Caballeronia sp. TF1N1: one gene and its partners. The protein of the gene in region 3 binds, or shares a complex with, the protein of the main gene of each other region. Links are inferred from orthologs where the notes say so. Each region holds a gene or a part of one and is shown on either strand. Other genes may lie near its edges.

Region 1 (3,099 bases), 260 kb from region 3 along the record:
ATTGCGCCCAAACGTGGCTTTGCGGCCAGCGTTCTAACGAAGTGCCTGTGTCAGTTCGCTGATACAGGCATTTTGTTTTTGCGCGATCCGCTCGCCTGATCATTTGCCCGGTCAGCGCTCGGTCGATCTCTCATCATTGGGTTCGTCGAATGCTGATAATCGGCAAGTAGTTCACATGCTTTACCCCGGATGCTTCATCCGGACAGACACTCGGTGCAGCCTCGCGGCGGAGCTTTGTGTCATTCCAGCGCGGTATGAACACTCAATGCGCGCGGCGCGCTGGAATGGCATAACACACCTCTCAAGCGCGGCTCGGTACCGCCTAGCCAGCGCCGTCCGGTGGGCAAACGTCCACCGATCCGGCGTGGCGCAACGTAGAAGGAGTCGCAATGTTCAATAAGATCGTCAAGGAATTCAAGTGGGGACAGCATAACGTCCGCCTGGAAACGGGTGAAATCGCTCGTCAGGCAAGCGGCGCGGTGATCGTCGATGTCGAAGATACCGTCGTGCTCGCCACTGTCGTCGGCGCAAAGACCGCCAAGCCGGGTCAGGATTTCTTCCCGCTGACCGTCGATTACCTCGAAAAGACCTACGCTGCCGGCAAGATTCCGGGTGGCTTCTTCCGCCGCGAAGGCCGTCCGTCCGAAGGCGAGACGCTCATCTCGCGCCTGATCGACCGTCCGCTGCGCCCGCTCTTCCCGGAAGGCTTCTATAACGAAGTGCAGGTCGTGATCCACGTCCTGTCGCTGAACCCGGACGTTCCCGCCGACATTCCCGCGCTGATCGGCGCGTCGGCAGCGCTCGCCGTGTCCGGTCTGCCGTTCAACGGCCCGGTCGGCGCCGCGCGCGTCGCCTACATCAACAACGAATACGTGCTGAACCCGACGCGTCCGCAAATGAAGGAATCGGCGCTCGACCTCGTGGTCGCCGGTACGGAACGCGCGGTGCTGATGGTGGAATCGGAAGCGCAGCAGTTGTCCGAGGAAGTCATGCTCGGCGCGGTCGTGTTCGGCCACGAGCAAATGCAAATCGCCATCGACGCAATCCATGAACTGGTGCGCGACGGCGGCAAGCCGGAATGGGACTGGCAGCCGGCCCCGAAGAACGAAGCGCTCATCTCGCGCGTCACGGAAATCGCCAAGCCGGAACTGGAAGCGGCTTATCAACTGCGCAACAAGCAAGCGCGTTCGGCCAAGCTGAAGGAAGTTTTCGCGGCGACCTCGGCGAAGCTCGCAGCGGACGCGGCTGCTTCGGGCACGGCAGCGGCGGATGCGGCGACCATCGGCAACGTGTTGTTCGACATCGAAGCGAAGATCGTCCGTTCGCAGATTTTGAACGGCGAACCGCGTATCGACGGTCGCGACACGCGCACCGTGCGTCCGATCGAAATCCGCACCGGCGTTCTGCCGCGCACCCACGGCTCGGCGCTCTTCACGCGCGGCGAGACGCAGGCGCTGGTCGTCGCCACGCTCGGCACGAAGGGCGACGAGCAGAACATCGACGCGCTCGAAGGCGAATACCGCGAGCGCTTCATGCTTCACTACAACATGCCGCCGTTCGCGACGGGCGAAACGGGCCGCGTCGGTTCGCCGAAGCGCCGTGAAATCGGTCACGGCCGTCTCGCCAAGCGCGCGCTGGTCGCGTGCCTGCCGAACGCCGACGAATTCGGCTATTCCATCCGCGTCGTGTCGGAAATCACGGAATCGAACGGCTCTTCGTCGATGGCTTCGGTCTGCGGCGGTTGCCTCGCGCTGATGGACGCCGGCGTGCCGATGAAGGCGCACGTGGCCGGCATCGCCATGGGCCTGATCCTCGAAGACAACAAGTTCGCGGTTCTGACCGACATCCTCGGCGACGAAGATCACCTCGGCGACATGGACTTCAAGGTGGCCGGCACCGCGCAAGGCGTGACGGCGCTGCAAATGGACATCAAGATTCAGGGCATCACCAAGGAAATCATGCAGGTCGCGCTCGCGCAGGCGAAGGAAGGCCGCATGCATATCCTCGGCAAGATGACCGCCGCGGTGCCGACCACGAACACGGAGTTATCGGACTACGCGCCGCGCATGATCACCATCAAGATCAATCCGGAGAAGATTCGCGACGTGATCGGCAAGGGCGGTTCGGTGATCCGCGCGCTGACGGAAGAGACCGGCACGACCATCGACATTTCCGACGACGGCGTCGTGACCATTGCGAGCACGAGCTCGGAAGGCATGGCCGAGGCGAAGAAGCGTATCGAGAACATCACGGCCGAAGTGGAAGTGGGCCAAGTGTACGAAGGTCCGGTGCTCAAGCTGCTGGACTTCGGCGCGATCGTGAATATCCTGCCGGGCAAGGATGGTCTCCTGCACATCTCGGAAATCGTCAACGAGCGTGTGAAGGACATCAACGACTACCTGAAGGAAGGCCAGATCGTGAAGGTCAAGGTCATCCAGACGGACGAGAAGGGTCGCGTGCGTCTGTCGGCCAAGGCGCTTCTGAACGAAGCCGCGCAACAAGCCGAACCGACGCAGCCGCAGCAGTAATGCGGTAATGTGTCGACGGCCGGCCGCATCTGCGAGCCGGCCGTTTTCTTGTATGAGGTGCAGCGGGCGACGCTTTGTCCGATGCATCGCCGGACCCGATGGCACTGTGGAGCGCGTGTCGCCCGCGCGACACAGTGCCATCTGGTTCGCCAAGTCAACGCGCTTGCCACACGACTGACTGTCTGGGAGAAGCAATGAAGGCCATCGAAATCACTGAGTTTGGTGCACCCGAAGTGCTGAAGCTGGGCGAGCGCCCGAAGCCCGAGCCGGGCAAGTGCGAAGTGCTCATCAAGGTGAGCGCTTCGGGCGTCAACCGGCCCGATGTATTTCAGCGCAAGGGCGCGTATGCGCCGCCGCCGGGCGCGTCGGATTTGCCGGGGCTCGAAGTGGCGGGCGAGATCGTCGATGGCGACTTCGATCCAAAACATAATCCGTTCGGCCTCAAGAAGGGCGATCGCGTCTGCGCGCTGCTCGCGGGCGGCGGTTACGCGGAATACGCGGTTGCGCCGCTCGAACAATGTTTGCCGGTTCCGGCTGGATTGACGGACATCGAAGCGGCTTCGCTGCCGGA
Region 2 (2,989 bases), 180 kb from region 3 along the record:
CTGGAAACTTTCGTCGTGCCTCTTGGGCTTGGCGCTCGTCGCTGGCTGCACGATGGACCCGCCCGGCCCTTCGCCAATCTACAGCCGCTTGCCCAACACGCCGCTGCCCCCGCAAGAGACGCTCACGCCCGAGCAGCAGATGGCGCGCTATAACGCCATCGACAAACAGGCGCTGAACGAATCGCAGAAGGCTGCGAGCATAGGCAACGACGCCAAGATGATGTCCAATTACTACACGCCCCCCGTCACGGTCTACGGCGGCTATTCCAGCGGCGGCTGGGGTGGCGGTCCTTACTGGGGCTCGGGTATAGGCATCGGCACCGGCTATTCCTGGTAACGGCGAATCCCGCGCAAACCAGGCGCACATGAAAAATGGCGCGGTCGAAATATCGACTGCGCCATTTTTTATTTTGCCGAGAAAAACGAAAAGCCGCTCAGTTAGCCGCGCCCTGCTTCTTCTTCGCTTCGGCGGCCTTTTCCTTCTGCATTTTCTTGTCCGCGTCGCGCATTTCCTGCTTCGAGCGCGAAACCGGATTCGGCACCACGCGCAACGGCGCCGCCGAGACTTGCCCGCGCGTCGAACCGTTCATGCCGGGCACGTTCGCCGAGTTGACAGGCGCGTTGGAGTTCGGCGCGACGAATTGCACGAACACCTCGCTGTCCTTCACCATGCCCATCTCATAGCGCGCGCGCTCTTCGACAGCCGCGGTGCCGCTTTGCAGATCCTGCACTTCACCCTGAACGCGCTCGTTGCGCAGCTTCAGATTCGTGTTCTTGTCGCTTTGCTGCGCGAGCTGCTGCTGCAATTCATGCACGCGAAGCCAGCCGCCGTGTCCCCACCACAACGGGTATTGGATCAGCGCCAGTAACAAGACCAGAACGACAGTTACGAGCCGCATTCGAGTAGCCGAAATAAGCGCCGCCCGGCAACCTCTATTGACGTCGAGGCCGTGGGCGGCGGGCTGAAAATAAGACTAACGTTCTTATCGACTAAAGCGGCAAAAGCTTTAGCGGAGGTTATAGAACGCCGACTTGCCGGGGTAGCTTGCGATATCGCCGAGGTCTTCCTCGATACGCAGCAACTGGTTGTACTTCGAGATGCGATCGCTGCGCGACAGCGAACCGGTCTTGATCTGGCCGGCGTTCAGACCGACGGCGATATCCGCGATGGTCGAATCTTCCGTCTCGCCCGAACGGTGCGAGATGACCGCCGTGTACGACGCGCGCTTCGCCATTTCGATCGCCGCGAAGGTTTCGGTGAGCGTGCCGATCTGGTTGATCTTGATGAGGATCGAGTTGGCGATACCCTTGTCGATGCCTTCCTTCAGGATGCGCGTGTTGGTGACGAAGAGGTCGTCGCCGACGAGCTGAATCTTCTTGCCGAGGCGATCGGTCAGCGTCTTCCAGCCGTCCCAGTCGCTTTCGTGCATGCCGTCTTCAATGGAGACGATCGGGAACTTGTCGGCGAGCGTCGCCAGATAGTCCGAAAATTCGCCGGACGACAGTTGCAGACCTTCGCCGGCCAACTGGTACTTGCCGTCGTGGTAGAACTCACTTGCCGCGCAATCGAGCGCGAGCAGCACGTCTTCACCGGCGCGATACCCCGCTTTTTCGATAGCCTGCAGGACGGTCGAGAGACACTCGTCGTTGCTGCCGAAGTTCGGCGCAAAGCCGCCTTCGTCGCCCACTGCCGTGCTCATGCCGCGATCGGCCAGAATCTTCTTCAACGCGTGGAACACTTCGGCGCCGCAACGCAGGGCTTCGCGAAAGGTCGGCTGGCTTACCGGCACGATCATGAATTCCTGGATGTCCAGGCTGTTGTTCGCGTGCGCGCCGCCGTTGACGATGTTCATCATCGGCACCGGCAGTTGCATGGCGCCCGAGCCGCCGAAGTAGCGATACAGCGGCAGTCCCGCTTCCTCGGCTGCGGCCTTCGCAACCGCCATGGAAACGGCGAGCATTGCGTTCGCGCCGAGTCGCGACTTGTTTTCGGTGCCGTCGAGTTCGAGCAGCGTCTTGTCGAGGAATGCCTGCTCCGAGGCGTCGAGACCCATGATGGCTTCGGAGATCTCGGTGTTGATGTGTTCGACTGCCTTCAGGACGCCCTTGCCGCCATAGCGGCCGGCTTCGCCGTCGCGTAGTTCGATGGCTTCGCGCGAGCCCGTCGATGCACCCGACGGCACCGCTGCGCGGCCCATCGTGCCCGACTCGAGCAATACGTCGCATTCGACGGTCGGATTGCCTCGCGAATCGAGAATCTCGCGGCCGATGATATCTACGATAGCACTCATGGTTTCCTCAAATTGACGATGAATTCTGTCAGTCACAGCGATGCTTCGCGCGTCCAGGTTCGCGCGCGACGGCTTCGCTTGAGACACCTTCCACGGCCATCAGGTTCATTCCGTGGCGCTTGCCCGCGTGTTACCGCGCGAGCCTGGCGCCAGCGACGATCGAACCGTCTGGCACTGTCGAAATCGATGGTCCGCACATGAAACCGGCTGCATGCGTTTTGCTGCGGCCGCGGCGCGTTTGACAAGCCCTCGTGCCGCCAGGCCTTGCACGCCCATCTCCTCTTATGTTGTCACTCCGCGTGACTATTTTTAAGACACGGACGCCGTGAAGGCGACGCCCGCTTTCCTGCCTGAAGCGATTTGACGATCAGCTGAAGTCGTTTTCGAGAAACGGACCGCTCTTGACCGCGCGATCCAGCGCGACGAGCGTTTCGAGCAACGCTTCCATGCGATGCAGCGGCACCGCGTTCGGGCCGTCCGACTTCGCGCACGCGGGATCGGGATGCGTCTCCATGAAAAGCCCGGACACGCCCACGGCCACCGCCGCGCGCGCCAACACCGGCACGAACTCACGCTGGCCGCCCGAACTCGTGCCTTGCCCGCCCGGCAACTGCACCGAATGAGTTGCGTCGAACACGATAGGCGCGTTGGTCTCGCGCATGATGGCGAGCGAGCGCATATCGGACACGAGGTTGTTA
Region 3 (4,096 bases):
GAAAAATCCGGAATGGCGCTGACATCGGCTAAGGGGATGATGCGTCGGGACATGGCGGCGGTCTTGCTCGGCTCGGAGGCTTGTTCGAATAGTAGAAGCACGCAGTCATTTTAGCGGAACGCGGCGAACCAGTCGTCTTACCCTTTGGTACAGGCTTTCCATACCTAGGCGTCAAAAAAAACGCCATCGACGTTAGCCGATGGCGTTTTTCCTGCGCAACCGGGCGTTCCGTGGAACGCCCGGTTGCGGCACTACGCTTACTGCGCGTCTTTGCCGGTTTCCACTTGCTGCATCGGCGCGGCGCTCACAGGCGGCAGCGGCTTGCGCTCGCGCGGCACGCGTGCCGGCGCGGCTTCGCGCTCGGCTGCGGCGTTGGCGTCGCGCAGCTTGCTGGCGTCCGTGTTGACCCAGACGAGGCCGGCGGATTCGAGCATCGGCTGCAACGCTTCCGTCGATACCGGCGTCGCGGCCGGTGCAGCCGCGGGCGCGGCGGCTTTCACCGGTTCCGCTTCCACTGCGACGGGCTGCGAAGCCACTGCCGTTTCAATCACGCTTTCAGTTGTCACCGTTTCCACGGCCTGGACCTGCACGGGCGGAACCGAAGTCGCCTCAGGCGTCGCTGCAACCGCGGCGACCTTGACGGGTTCGGCGGGTTCGGCCCGTACCGGCGCGGCTTCGGCGGACGGCGTTTCCGCGATTGCCTCAGCCGGAGCTTCGACCGGCTTGGCCGTTTCCACTGGCTTCGCGGTTTCGACAGGCGCGGCCACTTCGACAGGCTTCGCTTCTTCCACGGCCGCGGGAGCAGCAGGCGTGGCAGGCGCGAAAGGATCGGCGGGCTTCGTTTCCGCGAGTTTCGGCGTCGGGCCGAACGGGTTATCGACCGCGAGCGAAGCATCCGACTTCGCGAAGAACTCCGGCGCCGGTTCGGGCGTCGTCGCCTTCAACTGCGCGTTCGCTTCGATAGCCTCGGTCTGCGACGGCTGCTCGACGCGCACAGGCGCTTGCACCGGTGCAGCGACGGCTTGCTCGGGCGCCTTTTCCACGCTGCGTTCGGCGACAGGCTGCGGCGCGGCAACGGCCGGACGCGGTTCGCGACGCGCGGCGGCTTCTTGCGCGGCTTCCGCGTCGAACACGCCAGCTTGCGCCGACATGCTTTCGGCTGCGCCTTCCGCTTCGGCGACATCGGCGGCGTGATTCACCGTCGTGCCGTCATCTTCACGTTCGCGACGACCGCCACGACGACCGCGACGGCGGCGACGACGCTCTTCGCCATCACGCGCGGCTTGTTCCGCCGATACCGCGTCGAGACCGTTTTGCTGCGCGAAGTCGTCGTCGGTTTGCGCCGTTTCGACGATTTCCGACGGCACCGCTTCGCTTGGCGTCAGTGCTTCGACGGCGGTTTCGGCTTGCGGCTTGCGACGCTCGCCACGTTCCGGACGCTCGGTGCGTTCCGCACGATCGCCACGTTCACCACGCTCGCCGCGATCCGCACGCTCGCGTCGTTCCGGACGCTCCGCAGCCTCGGCGCGCGGTGCGCGTTCGGCGTTTCGGTCCTGATTGCGTTCGCGCGGCTCACGTGCCTCACGCGCCTCGCGGGGCTCGCGTCCTTCACGTCCTTCGCGTGCTTCACGCGGCTCGCGAACTTCGCGCAATTCACGGCCTTCGCGACCCGGACGCGCCTCGCGGTCTTCACGGCGTGCGCCTTGACGGCCCGTGCCATTGCCGCCGCCAACCGCGCCATTCACGCCGTTTGCGCCGGCAGCGGCGCCCACGGCCGCGCCATCGCGATTCGCACCGCCACGGCGATTACGGTTGCGATCGCCGCCGCCCGTGCGTTCGCCGCGCTCCGGGCGCTCGCGTGGCGCGCGCGTGGCGGGTTGCGCTTCGACCGGCGCGGGCGCCGGTTTGACTTCAGGCTGAATGCCGAACAGGTTCTTGATCCACGCGATGAACCCGCCGCTCGCCGGCTCCGGCGTCGCTGCAACGGGCGCGGCCTCGACCGGCGCCGGTTTGACCGGCGCGCTCGGCGCGGGCTTCTCGGGCGTGATGCCCTTGACCGCCGCTTCCTGCTTCGGCTTTACTTCCTCGGTGCGTTTGCTGTAGCCGGTTTCCGATTCCATCTCGGTTGCCGCTTCCACTGCCATCTTCCACGAGGCGCGCGGTTCGTCGAGACGGGCATCGTCGTGACGCAGACGCTCCAGCTTGTAATGCGGCGTCTCCAGATGCTTGTTCGGAATCAGAACGACGTTGACCTTGAAGCGCGACTCGATCTTGTTGATTTCCGAGCGCTTTTCGTTCAATAGGAAGGCGGTCACTTCGACCGGCACCTGGCAATGAATCGCCGCGGTGTTTTCCTTCATCGCTTCTTCCTGAATGATCCGCAGCACTTGCAGCGCGGACGACTCGGTATCGCGGATATGGCCCGTGCCGTTACAACGCGGGCAGGTGACGTGGCTGCCTTCGGAGAGTGCCGGACGCAGCCGCTGACGCGACAGTTCCATCAACCCGAAGCGAGAAATCTTGCCCATTTGTACGCGCGCACGGTCGTGCTTGAGCGCGTCTTTCAGGCGCTGTTCGACCTCGCGCTGGCTTTTTGCCGACTCCATGTCGATGAAGTCGATCACGATCAGCCCGCCCAGATCGCGCAGACGCAACTGGCGCGCGACTTCGTCGGCGGCTTCCAGATTGGTGCGCGTGGCGGTTTCCTCGATGTCGGCGCCCTTGGTCGCGCGCGCCGAGTTCACGTCGATGGCGACGAGCGCCTCGGTGTGATCGATCACGATCGCGCCGCCCGAAGGCAGCGGCACCGTGCGCGAATACGCGGTTTCAATCTGATGCTCGATCTGGAAACGCGAGAACAGCGGCACGTCGTCGTGATAGCGCTTCACCTTTTGCAGGTTGTCGGGCATCACGATGTCCATGAAGGCGCGCGCCTGATCATGGATTTCGGTCGTGTCGATGAGAATTTCGCCGATATCCGGCTGGAAATAGTCGCGAATCGCGCGAATGACGAGGCTCGATTCGAGATAAATCAGCATGGGCTGGCCGGCGACACCGCTCTGCGACGCGGCTTCGATCGCGCGCCACAGTTGCATCAGGTAATTCAGGTCCCACTGGAGTTCTTCGGCCGAGCGTCCGATCCCCGCTGTGCGCGCGATGATGCTCATGCCTTCCGGCAATTCGAGCTGCGCCATGGTTTCGCGCAGTTCCTGCCGCTCGTCGCCTTCGATCCGGCGCGACACGCCGCCGCCGCGCGGGTTGTTCGGCATCAGGACGAGATAGCGTCCGGCGAGCGAAATGAACGTGGTCAGCGCCGCGCCCTTGTTGCCGCGTTCTTCCTTTTCGACCTGAACGATCAGTTCCTGGCCTTCGCGCAGCGCGTCCTGAATGCGCGCGGAGCGCATCTCGATGCCGTCGCGAAAATATTGGCGGGCGACTTCCTTGAACGGCAGAAAACCGTGGCGGTCCTCGCCGTAGTTGACGAAACAGGCTTCGAGCGACGGCTCGATGCGGGTGACGACTCCCTTGTAGATGTTGCCTTTGCGCTGTTCGCGCCCGGCGGTTTCGATGTCGATATCGATGAGCTTCTGCCCATCGACGATGGCGACGCGGAGTTCTTCCTGCTGCGTCGCATTAAACAGCATGCGTTTCATTGAACGGCTCCAGAGCGGCCCTGCCGTCCCTCATCTTGCGAATCGGCGCGGAGTTCGAACCCGTGGTCGAACATCGGCGGGCGAAGCGGGAGGGCGAGCGTGCCGCGCTTTTTGTGTGTTGTCACAAAGCACGCTGGAGCGGGACTTCTGGCGGGAGAATTGCCGAAAGCGGGCACGGGCGCATGAGCGGGCCGGGCCGTGGGGCACCTTGCGACAACTGGGAGGCGCGCCGATACGGTGCGCTGCGCGGTAAAACGCGTCGAGGAAAAACGGCGGCGCCGGGGGTTTCGCGTCTCAAATTAGACGCGCCAAACCCGCTGCGCTCTTCGAACAGAGCCTTCTCCTCCGACGGCGGCAATGCAGGAGGGCGGCCTCGCGTAATTCGCGCGATGCTTCTTCGCCGACCTCGACCCTTGCCTGACCGCGCTGGCACGGCCGCAGAC

Evidence for each region.
Region 1: the proteins of LDZ28_RS09630 (region 3) and pnp are in contact, whole or in part, in a cryo-EM structure (PDB 9QH0), measured with the Escherichia coli proteins. The link is inferred for Caballeronia sp. TF1N1 from one-to-one orthologs.
Region 2: the proteins of LDZ28_RS09630 (region 3) and eno are in contact, whole or in part, in a solved structure (PDB 2FYM), measured with the Escherichia coli proteins. The link is inferred for Caballeronia sp. TF1N1 from one-to-one orthologs.

The regions. Positions count from the first base shown.
Region 1 is NZ_CP084626.1:1,811,872-1,814,970, reverse strand. What follows is about bases 9-2,958. They hold pnp (polyribonucleotide nucleotidyltransferase), read left to right. Parts: upstream 9-389; coding sequence 390-2,528; downstream 2,529-2,958. Other genes in these bases: LDZ28_RS08415 (NAD(P)H-quinone oxidoreductase), read left to right, coding at 2,723-2,958. In the rest of the region: rpsO (30S ribosomal protein S15), read left to right, coding at 1-1; more of LDZ28_RS08415, read left to right, coding at 2,959-3,099. UniProt on the Escherichia coli protein: Involved in mRNA degradation. Catalyzes the phosphorolysis of single-stranded polyribonucleotides processively in the 3'- to 5'-direction. Also involved, along with RNase II, in tRNA processing.
Region 2 is NZ_CP084626.1:1,889,507-1,892,495, forward strand. Bases 150-2,989 are described here. They hold eno (phosphopyruvate hydratase), read right to left. Parts: upstream 2,292-2,989; coding sequence 1,008-2,291; downstream 150-1,007. Other genes in these bases: LDZ28_RS08765 (hypothetical protein), read left to right, coding at 150-337; ftsB (cell division protein FtsB), read right to left, coding at 435-899; kdsA (3-deoxy-8-phosphooctulonate synthase), read right to left, coding at 2,659-2,989. Also shown: more of LDZ28_RS08765, read left to right, coding at 1-149. UniProt on the Escherichia coli protein: Catalyzes the reversible conversion of 2-phosphoglycerate (2-PG) into phosphoenolpyruvate (PEP). It is essential for the degradation of carbohydrates via glycolysis.
Region 3 is NZ_CP084626.1:2,073,431-2,077,526, reverse strand. The notes cover bases 58-4,004. They hold LDZ28_RS09630 (Rne/Rng family ribonuclease), read right to left. Parts: upstream 3,654-4,004; coding sequence 258-3,653; downstream 58-257. Also shown: GTP 3',8-cyclase MoaA, read right to left, coding at 1-53. UniProt on the Escherichia coli protein: Endoribonuclease that plays a central role in RNA processing and decay. Required for the maturation of 5S and 16S rRNAs and the majority of tRNAs. Also involved in the degradation of most mRNAs.